4 regions of the Gorillibacterium sp. CAU 1737 genome follow, and region 2 is predicted to be linked to each of the others. Evidence: riboswitches for the same ligand, from Rfam matches in the RefSeq annotation. Region 2 holds a riboswitch; each other region holds the start of a gene.
What was found. A riboswitch is a leader RNA that binds a small molecule or an ion and turns the genes downstream of it on or off. The one in region 2 is predicted to bind cyclic di-GMP.
Positions count from the first base shown of each region.

Region 1: another riboswitch for cyclic di-GMP. It lies ahead of AAFN83_RS08120 (anti-repressor SinI family protein); the one in region 2 lies ahead of AAFN83_RS10880 (4'-phosphopantetheinyl transferase superfamily protein).
Region 3: another riboswitch for cyclic di-GMP. It lies ahead of AAFN83_RS00750 (fibronectin type III domain-containing protein); the one in region 2 lies ahead of AAFN83_RS10880 (4'-phosphopantetheinyl transferase superfamily protein).
Region 4: another riboswitch for cyclic di-GMP. It lies ahead of AAFN83_RS01295 (pyridoxal phosphate-dependent decarboxylase family protein); the one in region 2 lies ahead of AAFN83_RS10880 (4'-phosphopantetheinyl transferase superfamily protein).

Region 1 covers NZ_JBDQQO010000003.1:159,235-161,429, reverse strand. Annotated here, with positions in the region: gene AAFN83_RS08130 (Lrp/AsnC family transcriptional regulator) at 1-357, shown strand, start outside; gene AAFN83_RS08125 (hypothetical protein) at 424-582, opposite strand; gene AAFN83_RS08120 (anti-repressor SinI family protein) at 829-972, opposite strand; cyclic di-GMP riboswitch class I at 1,001-1,086, opposite strand; gene AAFN83_RS08115 (cellulose binding domain-containing protein) at 1,715-2,195, shown strand, end outside.
Region 2 covers NZ_JBDQQO010000004.1:245,099-247,293, reverse strand. Annotated here, with positions in the region: gene AAFN83_RS10885 (hypothetical protein) at 1-287, opposite strand, end outside; gene AAFN83_RS10880 (4'-phosphopantetheinyl transferase superfamily protein) at 365-1,168, opposite strand; cyclic di-GMP riboswitch class I at 1,300-1,389, opposite strand; gene AAFN83_RS10875 (glutathione peroxidase) at 1,590-2,078, shown strand; gene AAFN83_RS10870 (hypothetical protein) at 2,170-2,195, opposite strand, start outside.
Region 3 covers NZ_JBDQQO010000001.1:169,489-171,683, forward strand. Annotated here, with positions in the region: gene AAFN83_RS00745 (MFS transporter) at 1-969, shown strand, start outside; cyclic di-GMP riboswitch class I at 1,180-1,278, shown strand; gene AAFN83_RS00750 (fibronectin type III domain-containing protein) at 1,332-2,195, shown strand, end outside.
Region 4 covers NZ_JBDQQO010000001.1:278,277-280,471, reverse strand. Annotated here, with positions in the region: gene AAFN83_RS01295 (pyridoxal phosphate-dependent decarboxylase family protein) at 1-753, opposite strand, end outside; cyclic di-GMP riboswitch class I at 836-920, opposite strand; gene AAFN83_RS01290 (hypothetical protein) at 1,278-1,517, opposite strand; tRNA gene AAFN83_RS01285 (tRNA-Lys) at 1,766-1,838, opposite strand; tRNA gene AAFN83_RS01280 (tRNA-Ala) at 1,854-1,929, opposite strand; gene AAFN83_RS01275 (hypothetical protein) at 2,035-2,195, opposite strand, start outside.

The sequences.
Region 1 (2,195 bases), on a different contig from region 2:
TCCCGAGTATCGGTCCAATCTCGGATCAACATGCTGATGGAGGAAGGGGTTATCGAGCGCTTCACAGCGGTCATCAACGCAGAGAAGATCGGGATTGGCGTATCCGCCTTCTTTTATGTGGAAGTAGAGCCGCAACAGCTCCTCGAGGTTGCTGATCTGCTGAAGGATGATCCTTTTATAACGAGTTTATACCACATGACCGGGCCCAGTAAGCTGCATGTCCACGGCTTGTTTCGGGACAGCCGCGAAATGGAGCAATTCCTGGGCGAGAAGCTGTACCCCCTGCCCGGCGTTACCCGCGTCGATTGCCAGGTGATGCTGAAGAGCTACAAAACGCCAACAGGCATCCGCCTGTAGCGCTGGCCTGATGGAAGATCAGGCCGCCGCTGCGGATGCCACTGGGGTTCCTATTCGACATGCACCTTAGGAGGATGATTCCGCTCCTGCGCACGCTGCGGTCATTTTCTCCAGCTTGGCGGTGATTTCTTTCTGCCATGCCTCGTCCTGCAAAGCGATGGCCAGGTTCAGAAGATCCAGATAGTCGTCGAGAGACAGGCGGGTTCGCAAGCGTTTTGTCCTCATCGAATCGATCGTCCTTTCCTTGATCGTCATCCCGTATGGTTGATGATCGTTCGTATGTGATAATGATTTTCATTATCATCTAGTATTCATTATGAAGGTTTTTTCAGGAAAACGCAATCGATCCTTGCCAATCCCCTCAAAAAAACAATCAGACCGCCTCGACCATGGATAAACCCACGGGAGATGGTCCAAGATGAACGTTCCTTGTATGTATGATTCATGAGGGATTTAAGGAGGAGACAGGGGCTACAGGGCAATAGGCATCCGATTGGAGCGCCGAAAGAAATCCTTCACTTCTTCGAAGGACATTCCCATTTCATAGGCTTCCATAATCAAGTCGATCCATTCCTGGTCAAAGTCATCGGCCTTTGCTTGGATGGGCTGGTTCATCGTTTATCCCTCCATGTAGTTCCGATCCCCAGGCAGTCCAGCCGTCTTAGTTGGTTCACCTTAGACCTGTGACTTTGCGTCCCTGCTTTTCAGCGAGGTTTGCCCTTTACTGACCTCGGTTACTCCGTTTGTTTTATCATACCACGCATGAATCAAGGATGTTTGTCACAAAATGGCGCAACTTTTTCGTGTTTTGATCGTTCTTTCTTAGTTGCCCTATAAATTGTTTTCATCGCTCTCGATTTTCGAGCAGGCTATCACGTTCCTTTCCTCCCTTTGTTACAGATTCTGCAAGCGATTGAGGGGCAAATTGGAAATAGAATAGTTTCCTTTACCCACTTTCGTCTCCCTCTAAACATCCCATTTCGATTCTTTTCAACCAGAGTAATTCCCAATTCAAGGAAAATACTAGTTTACATTTCCTTTCCAGCTTGCTAGTATAGATTTGAAAGCGCTATCGGTAACTTTATTAAGCCTATTTCACGGCTTTCCTTTTTTTGCTCATTCTTGTATGCGCTTACTTTGTTATTTTTGTAACTATCAGGATTATACAAATTGAGCATGCCGGGTTGCCGACGCTTGTACAAGCAAATTGACGAAATTTGGGGGAGTGATGACGGAAAACCTGTTTATCAGCCGACTCTCGCCTGCTATTCGACCGCTTCATGGCTATGCCGGCACGCTCATGGGTAAAACGTTGGCTTCGTATGCAAGCCCATTCATTTCTTGGAGGAGGATCATTATGGCGCTTATCACCACTCGCAAAACCGCTGCCGCTCTGCTGCTGGCCGCCGCCCTTGTCGGGAGCTCGTTCACCCACATCATCCCGGAAGCACAAGCGGCGCCTCAAGAGTCGTACACCTGGAAGAATGCCAATACGGGGGCAGGCGGAGGCTTTATCCCCGGAATCATCTTCAACTCGTCCGAACGCGACCTCATTTATGCCCGTACCGACATCGGCGGTGCTTACCGCTGGAACAAGACCGACAACAGCTGGATTCCGCTTACCCACTTCGTAGGTTGGGAGGACTGGAACAAGAATGGAATCGACGCCCTCGCCACAGACCCTGTCGACCCCAATCGGCTCTATATGCTGACGGGGATGTACACCAACGACTGGGATGGCAACAACGGTCAGGTGCTGATCTCGACCAACCGGGGCGATTCCTTCGTTTCTTCTCCACTCCCCTTCAAGGTTGGCGGCAATATGCCCGGCCGGTCGA
Region 2 (2,195 bases):
GCAAGGATGAAGCCCGGCCAGGTGGTTCCCCACTCACCGGTCAGCATCGAGACCTGACAGACGAGCCCGACCGTCAGCAGGATCCCGCCCGGCACGAGCAGCCCGGCATGCCGCCGGTTCGTCATGGAGAAGTACATCCAATGGAAGAAGAGCCCGACGGGTATGATGAAGATCGTCGCCCAGAACGTACCGAATATTGTTCCGGCGTCCAGCTCTCCCCCTCGGTTAAGAATCAGATACACCCCGAGCAAAATGAGCACCGGGCCGATCACCGCACGCTTGTTCATCTTGAACCCTCCCGAATTCCGTAAGTTTCAATACTTCTACAGTACCAGCATTCGGGAGAAAGGTCATCCATCTTTGGTCAAGAAAAGAAACTGGACCAAAGACCGGGTACTTTCCGCAAGCCGAGCCCCCGTTGAATGCGGGTCACAATCGACACCGGCTTCGGCAGCTCTATATGATGAGGAGACAGCAGCTCAGGTGCGGAGAACGTCTCTCCGCAGCAAGCTGCAACCGAATACCCCTCCGGCAATTCGAAATGACTAAACTGAAGGGCGGCGTTGGGTTCCTTATCCTTTTCCATCAGTTGGGGATAGACCGCATGGAACTTCCGGCCCGTTTCTGCCGATTCCGGCTCATATCCCATGCGAGAAAAGTCCAGCTCCGAGAAGGCGACTTCTCCGAACCGGCTTCCTTGCGCCTTCAGATACGCCTCCTTCAACGTCCAGAATCGGAAGAACCGCAGCCGCTTCGTCTCTTCGGTAGAAGATTCCTGGCAGAACGCCTTCTCCTGATCACTGAGGCATTCATCCAGCAGCTCGTCCATAATCGGCCGTGGACGTTCCACATCCACCCCGATCTGCCCCGTTGGATGGATTCCGCATACCACCATATTGCCGGAGTGGGAGACCGAAAAGCTTCCTTTCCAGTTCGGAGAAGCGAGATAGGGCTTTCCTCCCCGTTCTCTTCTGAGCTCTCCGTCAGCGTGGTACCGGAAGCGAATCAATGATTTGACCAACGTATACCCGGCTAGGAGCGAAAAGACCTCCTGTTCGGTCCCTCTTACCTGCAGCGATTTCACCTCACGCTCCGAGAGCAGCGAGAGCAAGCCCTCGTACTCAATGGTCCAATTGTCCAGGGAAAACACGACGAGACACGGCTTCATGGATGGATGCCTCCTTATCGAATCCTTGAAGCTACTCTTGACTGGGATGTGCCATACTTTGTCGCTCCGGAGCATGAAAAAAAAGTGAACCAGAGGGCCCAAAAGCCATAGTTCACCAATTTGCTTAACGTGCGTGCAACTGGCTGACAAGTCCATGGCGAATGGACGTAGTCCCTATAGCTTTGCGTCACTATCTTTCGATAGTTTTGCCAGTATTCAGTTGGCCGATAACCGGGAGAGTCGCTTGGATTTAAATGATATTTCTTGTGATAAACTTACCATGTTTTTACGGATAAAACCAGTCTTTTTACGCAACAATCCTTCACAGAATCGACTTTGACTTATACAATTATATTGTTTAAAATGTAAACACAGAGTTCCGTTGCATCGGTTTCATCCACTCGACAGGAGGAAGGATTCCATGAGTATCTATGACTATGACGTAAGAACGATTCGCGGAGAGCAAACGACACTCGCCCCCTACAAAGGAAACGTCCTGCTCATCGTGAACACGGCGACCAAATGCGGATTCGCACCGCAATTCAAGGGACTGGAGAAGCTATACCAGGATTACAAGGATGATGGCTTCGCCGTGCTGGGCTTTCCAAGCTCACAGTTCGCGAATCAGGAACTGGATGACGACGGGGACATCGCGCAAGTGTGCGAGCTCAACCATGGCGTGACGTTCCCGCTCTACGCCAAGATCGACGTGAAGGGCCCGACCACGCACCCGCTGTTCCAATTCCTAACGGAACAGGCTCCAGGTCTCTTTGGCTCCCGCTCGATCAAATGGAACTTCACCAAATTTCTGGTTGGCCGCGACGGCAAGGTGCTGCATCGGTTTGCTCCCAAGGACACACCAGAGAAGATCGAGAAAACCCTCAAGAGCGTGTTGGCCTCCGGCAAATAGTCCAGCCCGATAGCCGCAAGCAAAAAAAGAAGACTCCGTCTTCAGGAGACACCTCCTGGGATGGAGTCTTTTTGCATTTGGACTCTCTGATCTAGGAGGAGGAAGAGGCCCGGCTTA
Region 3 (2,195 bases), on a different contig from region 2:
AGCGCCGTCTCCATCTTCGGGGTTTTGCTCGCCATTCACTTCGGAAGCTGGAAAGCGGTATTCTTCGTCACTTTCGTCTCTTCGATTCTATCGCAATTCTCTCAGCCCTCAGGGTTGAAGTTATTTAAGCTGCATGTTCCAGAAGCGCTCATGCAGACCGGGATGTCGGCTTATCAGACGCTGTTCGCCATCTTCATGGTCCTTGGTCCGGGCCTTGGGACGGTTGTTTTCAGCAACCTGGGCATCGAATGGGCGATCGCCATCACCGGCGTCGCATTCCTCGCCTCCGCCGGCGTGCTCGTTTTCCTTCCGAAGGATCGGAAGAGTGAAGCCTCCTCTTCGGGCAAAGCGGTGTGGGACGAGATGAAGGCAGGCTTCCGCTATGTGTGGTCCAGCCGGCTTCTGGCCCGTCTCGGCAGTTGCTTCTTCTTTGCCGGGTTGGGCATCGGCCTCATCCAGCCGCTCGCGATCTTCCTGATCACCGAGCAGCTCGGATTGCAGAAGGAGATGCTGTCCTGGCTGCTCACGGTCAACGGCATCGCCATGTTGATCGGCGGAGCGCTGGCCATCGGCTTCGCCAGCAAAATCTCGCCGCAGAAGCTGCTCGCTCTGGGGACGATGGTGAGCGCCATCTCGATCGCCATCTGCGGCTTCTCCACGGTCTTCGCCGTCACGTTGGTCGCGCAATTCTTCAGCGGCCTCGTCGGTCCGTTCATCCAGATCGGCATCAACACGATGGTGCTTCGCAACACGGAGGAGGCGTTCGTGGGCCGGGTCAACGGCATCCTGAACCCGCTCTTCATGGGAGCGATGGTCATCACCATGTCGCTCGGCGGCTGGCTTGCCGGGGTGTTTACCCTGACACCGGTGTACCTGCTCGCCACGGTGATGCTGCTCGTATCGGCTTTCGTGCTCGTCCCGCTCTTCCGCGAACCTGGCGGAACCAGTCCTGCTCAGGAAGCGGCATAAATTGGTTGAACGGAACTCCGGCTCGCGTTTGGCGAGCTGGAGTTTTTTGTGCGGTTTTTCCTGTACCAACCTGGAATGGATGGAAGAAATCATTTTCAGGAGAAGTCGTTCGGAAATTATACATATTTTTGAAAAGGAAATGTGCTAGGATAATAGAATTACTTGTGATGTGCAAAAAGTAGGAATATTGGTCGAAAGATGAGCCAATTGAACGAATAAAGGCAAACCCGGACGAAAGACGGGGACGCAAAGCTATGGGCCTAACGCTGCAGATTGTGAATCTGTGGACATGGTCGCCAGGCCGCCGAACTCAATTGGCTTTTTTCTGTGCAAAAATATTGATTCGATCTAGGGGGCTAGTTATGTCTAAGCTTTTCGGTTTTATTTCCAAGTGTCTTTGTCTGCTACTATTTATTAATTTGTTGATTCCTGCTTTTTCTGATTCCGTATCGGCTCAGTCGGATGCCAGTCTGGTGAAGGTTAGCTTCCAAAGTCCATTGCTAGACCCGCCTGTCGGGTACGTAGCTGACTTTGGCGAGATCATGGGGGACCGAAATGGATTCCAATATGGCTGGAACTTCGACCATACATCAGAGACTGTAAGCAATGCCACTTACAGCAACTCTCAAGATTCCTCGATCCGTATTCAACCAGGTGGGGAATGGACCTTATCCTTAGAAAATGGGACTTATCAAGTGCAGGTGACGGTTGGAGATGCTGTATATGCGAGCATGAACTCTATCTATGTTGAAGGAACACCCTTTTGGGTCAAGAGTGCTCTTCCTGCCGGAAAGCACGCTACCCTTCAAAAAACGATCGTCATCACTGACGGGCAACTGACTGTCAATCAAGGGAAAGAAGAAACGGGCTTAACCCGATTGAACAACATTGAAGTGTCTAAGCTTCAAAAACATACCCCGGTCCTCAATCCAGCAAAGATTTTGGAGGAAGCCGTGCCCAATCAAATTCCGGGAAATAAAGTCTATCTATCCGGGACGATGGTTAATGAGCATAGCGCGCCTCCATTTATGCGCGTGGATGGTTTGAAGGAAGCCATTGGGGATTCCATGACCAACCAAATCAAGGTCATAGATGATGAGATCAACCAATACCGTCAACAAGCCAGTTTAACCAGTGGAAACGATCCTGCTTCGATTCAGCAGGTAATTCTCAACCATCCGAATCCGACACCTATTGTGAGAGCAGGAATGTTGAATCTGGAGTCG
Region 4 (2,195 bases), on a different contig from region 2:
TGTAGCAACGATATAGATGGGAATGCCACCGTTCGCGATCACCTCTTCCAGCTTCGACCGCAGGTCTTCGACATCCATGGAGCTGTCCGGCATCGTACGAACCTTGACGAGACGACTGCTGCCCAATCCGGTAGCCTCCATCGACTTGAACAGGCTGTAATGGGCGGCTTCCGAGCAAAACGTATAGAAGTGGGAAGGGACCCCCAGGCGAGGAGCATCCGGAGCGAATTTCGCGATGGCCATCCGAAGACCGGAGAACACCGCTCCTTGCCCTCCCCAAGTGGTATAGCCTCCGCTCCGCTCAGGCACATATCCGATCAGCTTGGACATCATGCTGATCACGCGAACCTCGGCCTCCGCTCCCGCAGGGCCATAGACATCCCACAAGTTATTGCCGTTTACGAGAAAGGCCGTCAGCATTCCCAGGATTCCCGGGATGCTTGCCATCGGCAGAATATTCGTCAAGAAATACTTGGTGTGGTACGGATGGTTATGCAGCAGCTTGACAAGATCCTCATTCACTTGCTCAAGGGGAGTGCTGCTTGATGGAATTTCGCTGGTTTGAATCAGATCCTTGTAGAACAGATCGGTACGCTCTTTCTCCCCTTTCAGGTTCACCCCGTCCGGATTCTTGAGTTGGTCCACCCCGTTGACAATCTGTTCCATGAGCTTCACAAACCTGATACGATCTGGTTCATTCCCATCCTCACTTGGAAAAAATGACGGTACCGATGACTGCATACGCTCCGACACAGCTCTCTCTCCTCTCATCTGGCCAAAACCAAATAAAAAAGGTGAATACGGGTAAAAATGCCCATACTTCACCAATTACAGAATGTGCAACTGGCTGGCCTATCCACGAGGATGTAGCCCCTATAGCTTTGCGTCCCTACTTTTCAATAGGTTTGCCGAACTATTCAATTTCACCAAATAGACATATATATCCATGAAATGACAAAATAAGTTTGCAATTCCGGTTCTTATTATAGTCTATATTTGGAAGTATGGCAATCAAATCTAACATCCTATGAGATGTAGATATTATGAACTAGAGAGGGAGTCCTATTGGCAGGCTCGTATGGAGGGGAAGAAAGCAAAAAGAGCGGCATCACTGCCGTTCTTTTTGGAATAATTATCCTCACACTTTATGTAAACACGTTCTTATAAAAAGTCAATTGAATCAACTTTTGTCTTTGCGAAGCGCTAGCAATCTTTAGTAATGAATATGTTATATTTATTATGCCTTTTTTAGCAAACATGGTTCTATACCTTGTATTTCACTTGACACCTTTATCAATTATTCCAATCGCATAATCCTTAGCGCCTTCAAGCAACTTTTTTCTCAGAGCCTTCTTATTGACTGGGTCTTGTTCTGACTTAAACCAGTTTTTATTGTGTTTGAAAACACCATTAATCTGATCAATTGATGCAGGTAACCCGAATATATCAGTCAGGATAAATTGAATGTCTGAAACTGAAAACGAGTCTCCCTTTCCCTCGTTAAAAATAATAAACATTGAAAGTATCATCTGTTCTTTAAAACTGTCCAACTTTTTTAAAAAATAATGGAATGTATATCTTTGTATTTATTCCTCATACAGGAAAATCAAACATTATCAAAGATTCTTCATACGGGGCAGTAATTCTATCGCAAGAGGCTTCTACCTAGTTTCCTAAATAATCCATCATACCTCATTTTTCAGTTCCGATAATGGTTTATGAATACAAACAAAAAGAACGGCATCTCTGCCGTTCTTTTTGGAAGTGGGTTCTCAGGGGCTCGAACCCTGGACCGATTGATTAAGAGTCAATTGCTCTACCAACTGAGCTAAGAACCCACGTATGAAGTTGTTTGGTGGAGCCTAGGGGGATCGAACCCCTGACCTCATCGCTGCCAGCGATGCGCTCTCCCAGCTGAGCTAAGGCCCCGCTTTTCGTGAGCACCGATCACTTCGTAACGACCGGCCACAAGAAAAGATTATAGCGAACAATCGGGAATTGTGCAAGTGTTTTTCGAAAAAACTTTTTTAAGCGTTAATCTTTAGCATAATGGTACAAAACATAACCATCGTATTGGATGACGATTCCGTTCTTCAGCTGGTCCAGGTGCTCTTGATCAATTCCGAATCCAAAGTCAGCTCCCGGTCCGGAGCCCTGCTGTCCAACGGGAATAACCGTTCCATCCGGCTCGAAGA